3 regions of the Bradyrhizobium sp. SZCCHNR1002 genome follow, and region 3 is predicted to be linked to each of the others. Evidence: predicted binding sites of a transcription regulator. Region 3 holds the regulator's gene; each other region holds the start of a gene.
What was found. Region 3 encodes PhoB, which activates phosphate uptake and scavenging genes when phosphate is short. Its sites were predicted from a motif close to TGTCATNNANCTGTCAT; they were not measured.

Region 1: a site for PhoB is predicted at 2,055-2,071, ahead of QX108_RS01085 (inorganic phosphate transporter). Genes of this name have one in related genera too.
Region 2: a site for PhoB is predicted at 2,918-2,934, ahead of QX108_RS25210 (esterase-like activity of phytase family protein). Genes of this name have one in related genera too.

The regions. Positions count from the first base shown of each region.
Region 1 covers NZ_JAUHIS010000001.1:237,602-243,428, forward strand. Annotated here, with positions in the region: gene QX108_RS01075 (acetate/propionate family kinase) at 1-511, opposite strand, end outside; gene QX108_RS01080 (bifunctional enoyl-CoA hydratase/phosphate acetyltransferase) at 515-1,936, opposite strand; gene QX108_RS01085 (inorganic phosphate transporter) at 2,178-3,806, shown strand; gene QX108_RS01090 (transporter) at 3,809-4,816, shown strand; gene QX108_RS01095 (carbohydrate porin) at 4,829-5,827, shown strand, end outside.
Region 2 covers NZ_JAUHIS010000006.1:47,721-53,547, reverse strand. Annotated here, with positions in the region: gene QX108_RS25215 (methyl-accepting chemotaxis protein) at 1-1,451, shown strand, start outside; gene QX108_RS25210 (esterase-like activity of phytase family protein) at 1,504-2,859, opposite strand; gene QX108_RS25205 (DMT family transporter) at 2,980-3,927, opposite strand; gene QX108_RS25200 (DMT family transporter) at 4,043-4,972, opposite strand; gene mgtA (magnesium-translocating P-type ATPase) at 5,117-5,827, opposite strand, start outside.
Region 3 covers NZ_JAUHIS010000002.1:487,743-493,569, forward strand. Annotated here, with positions in the region: gene QX108_RS14665 (HoxN/HupN/NixA family nickel/cobalt transporter) at 1-602, opposite strand, end outside; gene QX108_RS14670 (trypsin-like serine protease) at 780-2,096, opposite strand; gene phoB (phosphate regulon transcriptional regulator PhoB) at 2,237-2,944, opposite strand; gene phoU (phosphate signaling complex protein PhoU) at 2,961-3,677, opposite strand; gene pstB (phosphate ABC transporter ATP-binding protein PstB) at 3,706-4,527, opposite strand; gene pstA (phosphate ABC transporter permease PstA) at 4,524-5,414, opposite strand; gene pstC (phosphate ABC transporter permease subunit PstC) at 5,418-5,827, opposite strand, start outside.

The DNA.
Region 1 (5,827 bases), on a different contig from region 3:
AGAGCCATCGCGGCAGTCCGAAGGTATCGGCGATGAACGGGTGCTGGCGGTGGAAGGCCGTGTCGAAGCAGGCGACCTGCGCCGCGTCGGGAAAAGCCTGCAGCGCCGCTGCGACGCCAGCGAGATTGTGCGGCTGGTGCAGCGGCGCCAGCGGCACGAATTGCCGCAGGCGTTGCAGCGTGTCGGCGTCGATCACGACCGGCTCGGCATGGTCGGGCCCGCCATGCACGACGCGGTGGCCGATCGCGACGACGTGACAACCCTGTTCGTGTTGCCGCAGCCAGTCGATCGCCAGAAGGAGTGCAGCGCCGTGATCGACCGTGCCCCTGGGCGCATCGATCGGCTGCATCTCGGCGGGCCCGCCGGCCGGGCCGGCCTCGAACGTCGTGTCGTCACCGATATCGTCGATATGGCCTCTGGCGACCGCGCGCAGCGCGCCGGCGCCGATCTCATAGGCTGCGAACTTGATCGAGGACGAGCCGGCGTTGACGGTGAGAATGACATCGGTCATCGGCTACTCCGCCGCCATCGCCTGCGCAGCGCCGGTGAAGGCGCGGCCCTCGCGGCGCCAGTGATGGTAGAGCTGCGCCAGCGCGCAGGAGGCGAGCCGGGCGCGGTCATTGTCGGCGCGGCTGGTCAGCATGACCGGCACGCGTGCGCCGACCACCAGACCCGCGGCTTCGGCGCGCGCGATGAAGGTGAGCTCCTTGGCCAGCATGTTGCCGGCCTCGAGGTTCGGCACGATCAGCACATTGGCGTGCCCGGCGACCAGCGAGGCGATGCCCTTGGTCTTCGCGGCTTCCATGTCGATCGCATTGTCCATGGCCAGCGGGCCATCGACGATGCCGCCCTTGATCTGGCCGCGTTCGGCCATCTTCGACAGCACCGCGGCGTCCAGGGTCGAGGGGATGTTCGGATTGATGGTCTCTACTGCTGAAAGCACGCCGACCCGGGGACGGTCGAGCCCGCAGGCGCGTGCGACATCGATCGCATTCTGGATGATGTCGACCTTGGCCAGCAGATCCGGCGCGATGTTGATCGCGGCGTCGGAGATGAACAGGATCTCGTCGAGGGTGGGTACGTCGAGCGCGAACACATGACTGATCCGGCTCGTGGTCCGCAGTCCGCCATCCTTCTTCACGACCGCTGCGAGCAACTCGTCCGAATGGATCGCGCCCTTCATCACTGCGCCGGCTTCGCTCGCCAGCACCATCGCGACGGCGCGGGCGGCGGCGGCACGATGATCGGTCTCGGGCACCAGCACCCAGCCGCTGATGTCGGCCTCGATCGCGCGCGCCGCCGCGGAGATGCGATCGGGATCGCCGATCAGCACCGGATGGATCAGGCCGCGTTCGGACGAGAGCAGGGCGCCAGCCAGCGAGTTGTGATCTTCCGGGCAGACGATGACGGTCTTGAGCGGCGGCAATTGCGCGGCGAGGTCGATCAGCTTGGCGAAATGATCGGCATGGTCGACGATCAGCGCCGGCAGCTCGCGCACGGGCCTCTCGATCGCGATCATCGGTGCGTCGACCTCGGCAAGCCCCGCGCAGACGAGGTCGCCGGCCTGGTCGGTGATGTCGGCGCGAAACACCGCGATGGGCTGCTCGCGCTTCTCACAGCAGGTCACAGTGATGCGCAGGCGGTCGCCGACATGCACGCGCTTCCTGAATTCGAGTGATTGCGAGCGATACAAAGTACCAGTGCCGGGCATGACGTTGCCGAGCACCGCCGAGATCAGCGATCCGACCCACATCGAGGGTGCCACGACATCTTTCGTGCCATGATTGGTGCTCCCGTCCGGCAGCACCAGCGGGTTGGTATTGCCCGAAACATGGGCAAACAGGACCAGGTCCTGAATCGCGCATTTGCGCTCGATGGACGCGGTGTCGCCGACCTTGAGCTCCGCCCAGGTCTTGTTGCGTATGGTCGGTGTCATTTCGCGCTCCGTTGCCGAAAGTCGCATCACTCGACGGCGTCTGTCGGCACGTCTGCTGCGTCTTTTGATGGACGGAGCGGCGGCGTGATACGGCTAGCTCTGGCTATACGATCCAAGCGTGACGGCTGATTGACTGCGTCGTCCGTCAAGCGTTCCGATCGCGGTGCGACCGTGTGTCATCTGCGCTTTAAATCCGCGCTCCACAATCGGGCTTCCCAAGTATGGGGTAACGGGGAGCCACATGGCCGAAATCACAGTCAACCAAGCCGTCGGCGACGAGCGGCCAATTCAGCCGGCCGGACTGCCAAATCTCGACAAGGGCTTCAACCCGCTGACGATGATCCTCTTCCTCGGCATTCTTGCCGCCGGACTGATGTTCGTCGCCTACAGCATCTATGTCGACGTCGACGCTACCGGCATGAAGGTGACCACCTACCTGCCTTACATGCTGCTGTTCGTGGCCCTCCTGATCGCGCTCGGATTCGAGTTCGTCAACGGCTTCCACGACACCGCCAATGCGGTCGCGACCGTGATCTACACCCATTCGCTGCCGGCCGAATTCGCCGTGATGTGGTCCGGTTTCTTCAATTTCCTCGGCGTGCTGCTCTCGAGCGGCGCGGTCGCCTTCGGCATCGTCTCGCTGCTGCCGGTCGAGCTGATCCTGCAGGTCGGCTCCAGCGCCGGCTTCGCCATGGTATTTGCGCTCTTGATCGCCGCCATCGTCTGGAATCTCGGCACCTGGTATTTCGGCCTGCCGGCGTCGTCGTCGCACACGCTGATCGGCTCGATCATCGGCGTCGGCGTTGCCAACGCGCTGCTGCGCGGCCGCGACGGCACCTCCGGCGTGGACTGGAGCAAGGCGACCGAGATCGGCTACGCGCTGCTGCTGTCGCCGCTCGTCGGCTTCCTCTGTGCCGCCGCGCTGCTCTACATTCTCAAATTCCTGGTCCGCAACCCGGCTCTCTACGCCGCGCCGGAAGGCGTCAAGGCTCCGCCGTGGTGGATTCGTGGCCTCTTGATCCTGACCTGCACCGGTGTGTCCTTCGCACATGGGTCGAACGACGGCCAGAAGGGCATGGGCCTGATCATGCTGATCCTGATCGGTACGGTGCCGACCGCCTACGCGCTGAACCGCACGCTGCCGGAGTCGCAGATCGCCAAATTCCAGGAGACGTCGCAGGCGGCCTCCAAGGTGATCGCCGCCAAGGCCGCCGGCTACAACGTGATCGGTGATCCGCGCCCTGCCGTCACGCTCTACGTCTCTCAGCGCAAGATCAACGAGGGCACCTATCCCTCGCTCGCCGTGCTGGTGAAGGATGTCGGCGACCAGGTGCGGACCTACGGCTCGCTGAACAAGGTGCCGGCGGAAGCGGTCGGCAACACCCGCAACGACATGTACCTGGCCTCTGAGGCGATCCGCTTCCTGATGAAGGACAAGGAGAATGACCTCAACAAGGACGAGATCGCGACCCTGAACGCCTACAAGGCCTCGCTCGACGGCGCGACCAAGTTCATCCCGACCTGGGTGAAGATCGCGGTGGCGATCGCGCTGGGCCTGGGCACCATGATCGGCTGGAAGCGCATCGTGGTCACGGTCGGCGAGAAGATCGGCAAGTCGCATCTGACTTACGCACAAGGTGCCTCGGCCGAGCTCGTCGCCGCCGCGACGATCGGCGCGGCGGACGTGTTCGGCCTGCCGGTGTCGACCACCCACGTGCTGTCATCGGGCGTCGCCGGTACCATGGCGGCCAACGGCTCCGGCCTGCAGATGGCGACCGTCCGCAACCTGCTGATGGCCTGGGTGCTGACCTTGCCGGCGGCGATCCTGCTGTCGGGCTCGCTCTACGTGATCTTCAGCCGGATCTTCTGAAGATGCGCGCGGACAGGGCGACGCTTGCAGCCGTGACGGCGCCGCCCCTCGAGGGGCTGGTGTGGGCCTTCCGCTTCACCGCGGACGGCACGCCCCAGCCGCTCGCCAACGACCAGCCGTTTCATCTCGATCACGACGGCTGGTATTGGCTGCACTTCAATCTGGCCGATGCGCGCGCCGTGCATTGGCTCAGCAATTCCGAGCTGCCGCCGGCCGCGCGCGCCTTGCTGCTGTCGAAGGACAGCTTTCAGCAGTTGCATGGCACCGAGGACTGCGTGCATGGCGTGATCGCCGATCTCGCGCGCGACATCGGCGGTTCGACGGAGGAGGCGGGGCGGCTGCGCTTCGTCATGACCGAGCGTCTCTTGGTCAGCGGACGTCATCACGCCCTGCATGCGGTGGACGTAACGCGGCGGTCGCTCGAAGCCGGTCAGCGTGTGCCGAGCGCAGCCGTACTGTTCGAGCGGATCGTGGAAAATGTCGCCGAGGCGATGGAACACATCGTCGACGGATTCGAGCAGCAGCTCGACGAGATCGAGGAGAAGCTGCTGTCGAACGAGGGCGACAACCAGCTTCCCGCGCTCGGCCGCCTGCGCCGGACCTGCGTTAGAGTGCACCGGCATCTGTCCGAGCTGCGCATCGTGCTGCATCGCTTCGACCGCAATGCGCCGTCCGACACGAAGCCCGCGCTGCAGCTGCGCGCCCGCAATCTCGCCGAGCGGCTCGACGCGCTCGATCATATGGTCGTCGAGCTGCGCGACCGCAGCCGGCTGCTGCAGGAGGAGCTTCATCTGCAGATGGAGGAGCAGACCAACAACAGCCTCCGGATCTTGTCGGTGCTGACGGCGCTGCTGTTGCCACCGACGCTGGTGACCGGCATCTTCGGCATGAACACCAAGGGATTGCCGTTCACGGACTCCGAGACTGGCTTCATCTCGGCCGTTCTGCTGATGGCGCTCGCCGCTCTCGGCTCGCATGTCTTGATGAAGCGCATCGGCCTGATCAGATAGAGCGAGCGTCGCGTGACTTTTCGAGCGTCGGTCAGAGTGCAGGTCTCGTCGTTCGCATTTGCATTGCTGGCAGCCTGCACGCTGTGGCCTGGGGCCCGGGCCGACGATCGAGCTTCCGTAGCGGGGCAACAAGATCTCCGGCAGCAGCTCGCTGCTTGGGGCATCCAGTTCAACCTGACCTATATCGGCGAGACCTTCGCCAACCCGATCGGCGGCGTCCGCAACGGCGCGATCTATACCGGGCGGCTCGATATCGGCACGACCATTGACCTGGAGAAGCTGGTCGGCTGGGGCGGCGCGACCTTCCACGCCAACGCCTTCCAGATCCACGGCGACGGCCTGTCGCGCAGCTATGTCGGCAATCTGATGCTGGTGAGCGGCGTCGAGGCGCTGCCGGCCAGCCGGCTCTACGAATTCTGGGTCGAGCAGGCGCTGCTCGGCGGCAGGCTTCAGGTCCGCGTCGGCCAGCAGCCGTCCGACATCGAGTTCATCGACAGCAGATATGACGACCTGTTCGCCAATTCGGCGCTGGGATGGCCGGGGATCACCGGCATCATCCTGCCGAGCGGCGGGCCATCGCCGCCGCTCGCGGTGCCCGGCGTCCGGCTCAAGGCACAGCTGACGGAGAAGCTCGTCGGCTATCTCGCGGTGTTCAACGGCGATGCGGCGCCGCCAGGCCCCGGCGATCCTCAGCTCAAGAATCCACACGGCATCCTGTTCCGGGTGCAGGACCCGCCCTGGGTGATCGGCCAGCTCAGGTACAATTTCGAGCTCGGCGCGACGGCCTTGCCCGGCACCATCGCGGCCGGCGCCTGGTATCATTTCGGCTCGTTCGACAACCAATATCTCGACTCCGCCGGCCGCTCGCTGGCCGATCCGCTCAGCTCCGGAGAGCCGGCGCGGATGCGCCGCAATCAGGGTGTGTTCGGCGTGGTCGAGCAACTGCTGATGCGGAGCTCCGTGGATCCCGCGAAGGGCGCCGGCCTGTTCATCAGGACGTCGGTCAGCCCC
Region 2 (5,827 bases), on a different contig from region 3:
TCGACCGCGGCCGGACGATGACCTTCGACAAGGGGGCGGGCTACCTGTTCGCCTATACGATGGACGGGATCGTGGTCCTGTCCCAAAACCCGAAGCAGCGCGGCGAGAACGTCATCGATTTCGAGCTCAACGGACGCAAGCTGGTCGTCGAGCTGCGCGACGGCGTTGCCAAGAACGGCGACGTGACCCTGCACTATGAATATCTGCGTCCGGGCCAGGAGCAGCCGACCCGGAAGATTTCCTATGCGGTCATGATCCCCGGCTGGAACACGTTCGTCGGCACCGGCGTCTATGTCGACGATCTCGATGCCAAGATGCAGCCGTTGAAATGGATGATTTGGATGGCCTGCGCCGGCATCGCGATCGTCGCCGGCGGCATCGCCTGGCTGATCAGCCGCAGCATCAGCGTGCCGCTGGATCGCCTCGGCGTCCGCATGCGGGAGATCGCCGACGGGCGGCTCGACGGCGAGATCCCCGGTGTCGGCCGCGGTGACGAGATCGGCGGCATGGCGGCCACGGTCCAGATCTTCAAGGACAATGCGGTGCGGATGCGCGAGCTCGAGCAGGCGGAGGCCGCGAACAAGCAGCGCGCCGAGACGGAGCGGCGCGCCGCGATGCAAAATCTTGCGGCCGACTTTGAGCGCAGCGTCAACGGCATCGTCCGCTCGGTGGCCTCGGCGGCGGAGGGCATGCAGCACACCGCGGAGTCGATGACGTCGACGGCGAGCGATGCGAGCTCACGCGCCTCTACGGTCAGCGCCGCCACGCAGAGCGCGAACGACAATGTCGGCACCGTGGCGTCCGCGGCCGAGGAGCTGTCGAGCTCGGTCAACGAGATCTCCCGTCAGGTCGCACGCTCCAGCGAGATCGCCAGCAAGGCGGTCGGCGATGCCGAGCGCACCAATGCCACCGTGCAGGTGCTGTCGACCGGCGCCGAGAAGATCGGCGAGGTCGTCAAGCTGATCCACTCGATCGCGGCGCAGACCAATCTGCTGGCGCTGAACGCGACCATCGAAGCTGCCCGCGCCGGCGAATCCGGCAGGGGGTTTGCCGTCGTCGCCTCCGAGGTCAAGGCGCTGGCCAACCAGACGGCGAAGGCGACCGAGGAGATCTCGGCGCAGGTCGCCGCGATGCAGACCTCGACGCAGGATGCGGTCGCCGCCATCGGCGGCATCACCCAGACCATCGCCCAGATGAGCGAGATCACCAACTCGATCTCGACCTCGATCTCCCAGCAGGGCGACGCGACCCGCGAGATCGCGCGCAACATCCAGTCGGTCGCCGCCGGCTCGAACGAGATCAGCGCGCATATCGGGGGCGTCACCAAGGCCGCGGAAGCGACCGGTATGGCCGCCTCCGAGGTGCTGGCGAGCGCGCGCGAGCTCGACAGCCAGTCCGGGCTGCTGCAGCAGGCCGTCGACGGCTTCATGGCAAAGGTACGGACGGCCTGATCGGAGCTGGCGCCGGCGTCGCAACGCCGGCGCGGTGAGGCCCGAAAGCCGGCTACTTGGCCTTGAGGAAGTCGCCGACTTCGAGCAGCACGAACTCGTTGTCGTCGGCCTTGTTGGGATTGCGGCTGGACGAGAACGGCAGGTTGTTGTCGTTGCCGACGATGATGTGGGTCTCGTCGACCTTGTCGACATTCTCGATCGTGAAGAACGGGAAGGTGAGCACGCCGTCGTTGAGCGGCTTGCGTGCCTTGTTGTCCGGGTCCTTGATCTTCATCAGATCGATGTAGGCGATCTTGCGGACCGGCTTGCCGACATTGGCATCGGACAGCTCGATCTTGTAGACGCGCTTGAACTTGGCGAGGTCCGGAAAGCAGTTGTCGCCGCGGGTGCCCTGCGCGCAGGCCTTGTCGCCGGTGCCCTCGCCATTGTCGCGCTCGATGATCAGCCCCTGGGCCGGATCGATCATGTTGAAGTCGCCGATGGCGTTGCCGTTCTGCTCGAACACATATTGCCAGTAGCGGCCGGTGAACTTCTCTGCGGCGACGTCGAACTCGAGGATGCGCGAGGCTTCCTTGCCGTCGACCTTCTCCCAATCCTTCTTCTCGGCATCCCACAGCGGACCTTCGAGCAGGCCGTAGATGAACTTGCCGTCGATGGACGACGCGAAGCCTTCATAGCCCTTCGAGCGGCGCAGATTGACGTTGGTGTAGCTCGCACCGGGTGCCCCAGGCGATTGCACCGCCCAGTGGTCGGGCGAGCGCACAGGCTTGCCGTCGGCGACCGTCTCGAACACCGCGAGCACCTTTCCGCTCTTGTCGGCCTTGATGACGTAGGGACCGAATTCGTCACCGATCCAGATGGCGTTGCCGATGATCTGGAAACCCTCGATGTCGAAATCGGAGCCGCTCAGATAGCGCTTGGCGGTGTTCTCATGGACGATGCGGAACGGCACCTTCTTGTCCGGATCGTGCAGGAAGATCGTCTCCAGTCGCTCGACCTTGCCGCTGGCCCAGTCGATCTTGTAGCGGTTCAGATAGAGCATCGAATCCGGTGAGTTGTAGCGCGAGCCCATGCCGTTGTCGGTGAGGACCCAGAAGCTGCCGTCCGCCATCTTCTTGATGCCGGAGTGGCCCTGCTGCGGCTGGCCCTTGAACGGCAGCGAGACGCCAGTCGGGCGCTCGTAGGACTTGCCCATCACGCTGCCGATGGCGTCGACGCGCTTGCCAGTGGTGTATTTGCCGGACGTCTTGAGATCATCGGGGGCATCGGCTGGGGCGTCGATGAAGGATTCGGCTGGTATCACGGCGTGCCCCGCCAGCGTCACGGGGAATTCACCTTCGCCTTGCGCGCGCGCCGCGCCGACGCCGAGAGCGAGGACCGCAACGGTGGTCAGTAGATATCGGTGCATGGGAAGCCTCCTGCGAGCTTGAACCATGCGCGTTGTGGACAGGACGCCTGACGCTAGGCTGACACTTCGATGACACCCAGATGATGAGGGCTCGCTGTCCTGGGGCCTCTTGCCGCACGCTCACGATTTGGGCGCCGCCTGCGGCCTCCGGAGCGGCACGCGCGACGCGATGATCACGCCGGCGATGACCAGCGCGTAGCCGATCAGGTGGAACGGCTTCAGCTCCTCGCCGAGCAGGAGGATGGCCAGCACCGAGCCGAACAGCGGCACGAGGTGCAAGAAAGGCGCGGCGCGGTTGGGCCCGATCAGGCCGATGCCGCGATTGAAGAACAGATAGGCCAGCGTCGAGGCGAACACCACGACATAGCCGAGCGTCAGGACCGACAGCAGATCGAGCTGCAGCACGAAGCCGGAGGCGTATTCCCAGGCGGCCAGCGGCAGCAGCAACAGCGCGCCCAAGGCGGTGCAGGCTGAGATCAGCGACAGCTGGTGCACGGCCGGCCGCCGCGTCATGACGGCGGAATAGATCCCGAACACCAGCAGCGCCCCGGCGAACATCAGGTCGCCGCGGTTGAACTGAATGGCGGCCAATGCGCCGAGGTCGCCGCGCAGCAGGATCACGAGCACACCGGTCAAGGAGATCGCAATGCCGGCGAACTGCGCCGCCGTCAGTCTCACGCCGAACAGCACCAGCGCCCAGAGCGCCACGAACAGCGGGGCCGAGGACTGGATCAGCAGCCCGTTGAGCGCCTGGGTGTACTGCATGGCCCAATAGGACAGCGCGTTGTTGATGGCGAAACCGGTCAGCGCCAGGACCAGCACCAGCCGCCAGTTTGCCAGCAAGATCCGCCAATCATGCGCGAGATGCGCCCGCGCGAAGGGCCATAGCATCAGGAAGGTGCCGATCCAGCGGATACAGGACAAGGTCAACGGCGGCACGTGGCCGGCGACGTAGCGTGCCAGCACGATGTTGCCGGCCCAGAACAGCGACGCCAGCGTCAGCAGCAGATAGGGCTGGTTGTTGAGCCAGGCGAACGGCGAGGATGGCTTGAGGTCGTCGGCGGGCAAGGGAGGCGGGATGCTCTGACGGGAGAAGCCGGGAGGGTGGGCCAAATCCCGGCTCAACGCAATGCGCCGTCGCGAATTGGTGCCATGCAGGCGCTCTCGTTCAGTGATCCGCGCCTCATGTCGCCTGCTTGCGCGAGGCCACGTAGACGCCGCTCAGCACCAGGGCAAAGCCGATGACGTGGAAGATCTGAGGCTGCTCGCCGAGGAACACGAACGCCATGATCGAGCCGAACACCGGCACGACGTGGAAGAACGGTGCGGCGCGGTTGGCGCCGATCAGGAGCACGCCGCGGTTGAAGCAGAGATAGGCGATGGTCGAGGGGAAGATCGCCACGTAGAGCAGCGACAGCAGGTTCTGGGCATCGAACGCCATCACCGGGCGGGCGTTGAGTTCCCAGATCAACAGCGGGATCAGGCTGGCTGCGCCGCAGCCGAAGGTGAAAGCGACCATCGACAGACCGTGGATCTGAGGCCGCTTGATCGTCAGCACCGAGTAGAAGCCGAACACCGCCATCGCGACCAGGAAGATCAGGTCACCCTTGTTGAAGCTGATGTCGGCGAGCGCGGTAGGGTGGCCGCGCGTCAGGATCAGCAGCACGCCTGCGAGCGACAGCACGATGCCGATCGCCTGCGCCAGCGTCAGGTGCACGCGCAGCAGCAGCATCGACCACATCGCGACGATCAGCGGGCCGCCGGATTGCAGCAGCAGCGTGTTGAGCGCCTGGGTGTATTCGAGCGACCAGTATTGCAGCGTGTTGAACGCGCCGATGCCGGTCACCGACAGCGCGATCATGATGCCCAGCTTGGACCGGATCGCCGGCCAGTCTTGCCGCAACTGCTTCCTGGCCAGCGGCAAGATCAGAAGGAACGCCAGCGACCAGCGCAGGAACGACAGCGTCACCGGTGGGATGTGACCGGCCGCGAGGCGGCCAACGACCGCGTTACCGGCCCAGCACAGCGCGGTGATGCTGAGCAGCACGTAGGGTTGGTTCGCGATCCAGGCGCGCGCAGGCGCGGCGGACGCAGGGGGATCGGCGGCGGTCATACGGCGGTTTTGGACCCGGTTCGTGCGCCGCGGCATTCGGCCCGGTTGTCCCGGCCGCTGTTTCCTCCCCGGCCTTCTCGACAGACACCAATTGCCGTTGCCCATCAAGAGGGCAGATGCATCGCGACCATGCAGCCAGGGCGGTCATGAATGTCCATGCTGACGGTGATGCCTGTGGTGACGTCGTGGACGTCCGGTTCTCACGGCGAAAGACTTGAGCGCTTCCGCGCTGACCAAGTAGGCGGCGACCAGGACCGCGATGCCAGCCAGCATGGCAACGGGCGGGGCAACGAAGCCGAACCATGCGCCCGCCGGCGTGAAGGGAACAATGAGCGCGGCGAACAGCGCGGTCAGCGACGAGGCCGTCAGCATCGGATCGGCCCGGTTGCTCCATGGTCGCCCGTTGGTCCGGATGATGAAGATGACGAGAATCTGCGTCGCCATGGATTCGAGGAACCAGGCCGTGCGGAACTCGTCGGGCGTGGCGTGGAACAGATAGAGCAGCGCGCCGAAGGTCAGGAAGTCGAACAGCGACGATAACGGCCCCATGATCCCGGCGAAGCGCAACAGCCGCTTCATGTCCCAGCGTTGCGGCCGCGCGGTCGCCTGCGGGCTGACGCGATCGAAGGGGATGCCGAGCTCGGAGAGATCATAGAGCAGGTTGTTGAGCAGGATCTGCGTCGGCAGCATCGGCAGGAATGGCAGCACGATCGAGGCGACCGCCATCGACAGCATGTTGCCGAAGTTCGAGCTCGCGCCCATCCGGACGTATTTCAGGATGTTGGCAAAGGTCCGCCGGCCCTCCTCGACGCCGTCGGCGACGACCTCGAGATCGGAGGAGAGCAGGATCATGTC
Region 3 (5,827 bases):
CCGAACAGGAAGCCGAGCGGGTACATGTGCCAGGCGCGGGAGACGATGCGAAGCACGGGTCGCAACAGGCGAATCAGGATGCCACCTCCGGCGCCGCCGGCGTTCGGCTGGGCCGCGCGGCGCCAGAGCTTCACGAACAGCACCAGATTGACGACCGCGATCAGCAGCAGAAAGCCTGCCGAGACCGACGTTCCGATCGTTCCGCCGATTGCCCGGATCGTACTCTGCTCGCTCAACAGGTCAGCGCCGGCAACGAGGCTCACCACGATGGTCGCGATCACCACGACGCTCGAATGGCCGAGGGCGAAGTAGAGTCCTGCAGCGCGCGGCTTGTCGCCATCCTGAACAAGCTTGCGCACGACGTTGTCGATGGCGGCAATGTGGTCCGCGTCGACCGCGTGCCTGAGGCCGAGCAGCCAGGCCAGCAGCGCCGTGCCGACGATCGCGGGCCGGTCGGCGTAGAGCGCGAAGGCCCACGCCCAGGCAAGCGCGTTGGCCAGAACGAGGCCGGCGAGCAGCGCGACGGTCGAGCCACCCGCCCCCGTGAACCAGGCTGGGATCCGGCGGGCGGGGTGAGGATGATCAATCGGAAAAATTGTCATACTCACTAGGAGAGCAAGACCCGCGCCATTCGGCAAGAGCAGTGTCCACCAGCGAGAATCATCTCGAATCCAGCCGTGCGGGACAGTGCTTCCCAGACCAGCCCCCCTCCCTTGGCAACCCGCTATCCGGTCACGCACAAACCTTGACCAGTGGCTGCCGCCTCCGCCGTTCTCCCCTCACCGCGCCGAGGCGCTCTGCGCGGCGATCTCGCGCCGCACGGTCGCCTCGAAGTGGCTTGCCGGCGCGGCGAACATTAGCCGGGTCTCCTCGTGGAACGCCGAGAAGATGCCGACCACGGCCGGCTCGCCGCCGATCTCGGCCATGATCGGCGAGCCCGAATAGCCAAAATTGGCCAGGCAATGCACGGTCAGCAGCTTGGCGTCCTTGGTCATCCCCGCGCTGCAATTGCGCTGGCCGGTCGGCGAATAGCGCCGCTCCTGGCCATAGCCGATCTCGGAGATGGTGCCGGCCCTGGTTGCGGCGACCAGCTCCTCACGGCTCAGCGCCCTCACCGCCACCGGCTTCGACGGCAGCGCGTCCTTCAGGATGATCAGCGCCCAATCGGCCGGGGAGCGGTCGAGCGACCATCGGTCGTGCTGGGTCGGAACGAACTCGGGCGCGACGATCAGCCGTTCGGCGATCGATGAGGCGGCCGGCGTGCCCCTGTTCATGCCGGCCAGGAAGCGGACGTTGCCGGGATTGACCTGCGCGAGCCCGTTGAACACGCAATGCGCGGCGGTGAGCACGACGCGCGGCGCGATCAGAGTGCCGGTACACCAGCCGCCGGTCGAATACTGCGCCACGGTGACGACGCCGATCGACGAGGCAGGCCAGGAGGTCGGGTCCACGACCTCGCCGATGTGCCGGTCGAGTCCGAGCAACTGCTCGGGACGCGGGTTGGCCACCCCGGCATCCGTCGATTCGAATCTGGGCTTCCAGCTCGCGATCATCGCCTGCGCCTGGACACGCTGCGCCTCGGTCAGCTTGACCCGCTGCACGTCGCGGCCGGCCGAGCGCACGCCGTTGCGGCCGGCCATCACCAGCCAGGCATAGCCCTGCACGAGGTCCTGGCTCACGCCGCGGCCGTCGAGCATCATCAGACCGAGCATGTATTGCGACTGGGCGAAGCCTTGGGCTGCAGCGCGGCTGAACCAGCGGCCGGCTTCGCCGTAGTTGCTCGCGACACCCTCGCCGTTGACGTAGGCGATGCCGAGATAGTGCTGGGCGACGGCGAGGCCCTGGTCCGCCGCCTTGCGATACCATGCCAGCGCCTCGGCCGCATTGCGCGGCTGGCCCCAGCCGAAGGCGTGCATGAAGCCGACGTCGAACTGCGCCCGCGCATCGCCCTTGGCGGCGAGCGGCAGCAGGCGGCGCAGCGCAACGTCATGCTGGCCGTTTCCGGCGGCGGCGACGGCGTCTTCGAGCTCGGCGGCCGGTGCACCGGCCAGGCTGCCGAGCAGCACGGCAAGACTTGTGATGATCGTCTTGAGCAAGGGCGTCCGCTGGAACCAAAACACGGGCCGCTCAGCACACTCGATCAAGACGGCGGCGGCGTGGCGGAAAGCGGACCGCGGTGTCCTTAATCCGGCCTGCTCGCCTCTCACACCTGCACGTCCCTCACATCTGCCGCTCCTTATGCCTGCTCGCTCTTGGCGAACCGATCGTCCAGCGCATAGCCCGCGCCGCGCACGGTGCGGATCGGATCCTGCTCGCGACCCGGATTGAGCAGCTTGCGCAGACGGCCGATGTGCACGTCGACGGTGCGCTCGTCGATATAGATGTCGCGGCCCCAGACGCTGTCGAGCAACTGCTCGCGGCTGAACACGCGGCCGGGATGCTCGAGGAAGAATTCGAGCAGACGGTATTCGGTCGGGCCGAGGTCGATCGGCCGGCCCGAGCGCGCGACGCGGCGCTTCTCGCGGTCGAGCTCGATGTCGCCATAGGACAGCACGGTCGCGAGCCGCTCCGGGCTCGCCCGCCGCAGCAGGCCCTTCACGCGCGCCAGCAGCTCCGGCACCGAGAACGGCTTGACGATGTAGTCGTCGGCGCCGGTCGCAAGCCCCCGCACACGCTCGCTCTCCTCGCCGCGGGCGGTGAGCATGATGATCGGCAGCTGCTTGGTCTCGGACCGCGCCCGCAGCCGCCGGCACAGCTCGATGCCGGACAGGCCCGGCAGCATCCAGTCGAGCACGACCAGATCGGGCACGCGCTCCTTGAGCCGCGTGTCGGCCTCGTCGCCGCGCGCCACGGTCTCGACCTCGTAGCCTTCGGCCTCGAGGTTGTAGCGCAGCAGCGTCGTCAGCGCCTCCTCGTCCTCAACCACCAGAATTCGCGCGCCCATGTCGAAATCGTCTTTCTCAGTTGCCGGGGATCGTGGTCGCGAAGCTGGTCATGTCGCCCTTCGGGCGCTTGTCCATGATCTGCTGGCCCTCGATCATATAGAAAACCGTCTCAGCGATGTTGGTGGCGTGGTCGCCGATCCGCTCGATGTTCTTGGCGCAGAACATCAGGTGGATGCAGAACGAGATGTTGCGCGGGTCCTCCATCATATAAGTGAGGAGCTCGCGGAACAGCGAGGTGCAGATCGCATCGACCTCCTCGTCGCCCTTCCAGACCGTCATCGCCGCCGGCAAATCATGCGCGGCATAGGCATCCAGCACCGTCTTGACCTGCGACTGCACCAAGTCGGTCATGTGCTCCAGGCCGCGGATCAGCTTGAGCGGATGGAAGTCGCTCTCCAGCGCGGCGACGCGCTTGCCGATGTTCTTGGCGAGGTCACCGATCCGCTCCAGATCGGTGGCGACGCGCATGGCGCCGACGATCTCGCGCAGATCGACGGCCATCGGCTGGCGGCGGGCGATCGTCAGCACCGCGCGCTCCTCGATGATGCGCTGCAGCTTGTCGACCTCGGCGTCGGCGGCGACCACCTTCTGGCCGAGCGCCACGTCGCGCCGCACCAGCGCGTCGACGGAATCGACGATCAGCCGCTCGGCGAGGCCGCCCATCTCCGACACCAGCCGGGTGAGATCCTGCAGATCGCTGTCGAACGCCTTGGCGGTATGTTCACTGGCCATGTTGATCTCCTGAAGAATGCTGTCGGCGTCAGCCGAACCGGCCGGTGATGTAGTCCTGGGTCCGCCGATCGCTCGGCGAGGTGAAGATCTTGCTGGTCTCGTCGAACTCGATCAGCTCGCCGAGATACATGAAGGCGGTCTTGTCGGAGACGCGCGCCGCCTGCTGCATGTTATGGGTCACGATCGCGATCGTATAGTTCTCCGCGAGCTCCTGGATCAGCTCCTCGACCTTGGCGGTCGAGATCGGGTCGAGCGCCGAGCACGGCTCGTCGAACAGGATCACCTCGGGCCGGACGGCGACTGTGCGGGCGATGCACAAGCGCTGCTGCTGGCCGCCGGACAGCGACAGGCCGGAGGCGTTGAGCTTGTCCTTGACCTCGTTCCACAGCGCGCCGCCGCGCAGCGCCTTCTCGACGCGGTCGTCCATCTCGGACTTCGAGATCTTCTCATAGAGCCGGATGCCGAAGGCGATGTTCTCGTAGATCGTCATCGGGAACGGCGTCGGCTTCTGGAACACCATGCCGACCCGCGCGCGCAGCAGATTGAGGTCGAGCTTGGGATCGAGAATGTTGGTGTTGTCGAGCATCAGCTGGCCAGTGGCGCGCTGGCCCGGATAGAGGTCGTACATCCGGTTGAAGATGCGCAGCAGGGTGGACTTGCCGCAGCCGGACGGACCGATGAACGCCGTGACGCGGTTGGTGCCCAGCGTCAGGTTGATGTTCTTCAGCGCGTGATGATCGCCGTAATAGAAATTCAGGTTGCGCGCGGTTACCTTGGCCGGCGCCTCGGGGAGCGACTGGCCGTGGAGCGCGTGATTGGGCTGACTGACGGAGACGGACAGTTCGGTCATTTCGTTTTCCTCTCGGCGCCGAGAATGCGTGCACCGACGTTCAAAGCGAGCACGGCCAGAGTGATGAGAAGGGCTCCGCTCCAGGCCAGCTGCTTCCAATAGGCATACGGGCTCTGGACGAAATTGTTGATGGTGACGGGCAGGTTCGCCATCGTCTTGGAGAGGTTGAGGCTCCAGAACTGGTTCGACAGCGCGGTAAACAACAGCGGCGCGGTCTCGCCGGCGACGCGGGCGGTCGCCAGCAACACGCCGGTGATGAGGCCCGAGCGCGCCGCGCGGTAGGCGATGCGGCGGATCACCAGCGAGCGCGGCAGGCCGAGCGCGGAGGCCGCCTCGCGCAGCGGGTTGGGTACCAGCAGCAGCATGTCCTCGGTGGTGCGGAGCACGACCGGGATCACGATGACGGCCAGCGCCAGCGCGCCGGCGATCGCCGAGAAGCCGCCCATCGGCACCACGACGGCGCCATAGATGAACAGGCCGATGATGATCGACGGCGCCGACAGCAGGATGTCGTTGATGAAGCGGATCACCGAGGTCAGGCGGTCGTTGCGGCCGTATTCGGCGAGGTAGGTGCCGGCGAACAGGCCGAGCGGCGCGCCGATGCCGACGCCGATCACGGTCATCATGATCGAGCCGACGATGGCGTTGCGCAGGCCGCCTTCGCTGGCGCCCGGCGGCGGCGTGTCGGCGGTGAAGACCTGCAGGCTGAGGCCGGCGAGGCCGTTATAGAACAGCGTGAACAGGATCAGCGCCAGCCAGGTGACGCCGAACGCCGCGGCGGCGATGCACAGGCCGCGGACCATGAGGTCGCGGCGGCGGCGGCGGGCGTAGATCGGATTCACCGGATTGACCGGCGTGTCGAAGGTGGACGCGTCGACGCTCGACATGGCTTACTTTCCTGCCTTGGCTTCGAGTCGCGCCAGCATCAGCCGGGCGCTCGCCAGCACGAAGAAGGTGAGGACGAACAGGAGCAGGCCGAGAAGGATCAGGCTCGACTGGTGCAGACCGTCGCTCTCCTGGAATTCGGAGGCGATCGCGGCCGAGATCGTGGTGCCCGGCGCGAAGATCGACGACGAGATCCGGAACGAGTTGCCGATGATGAAGGTCACCGCCATGGTCTCGCCGAGCGCGCGGCCCAGCGCCAGCATCACGCCGCCGATGACGCCGACGCGGGTGTAGGGGATGACGACGCTGCGGACGACTTCCCACGTGGTGCAGCCGACGCCGTAGGCCGCTTCTTTCAGCACCGGCGGGACCGTCTTGAAGACGTCGACCGAGATCGAGGTGATGAAAGGCAGCA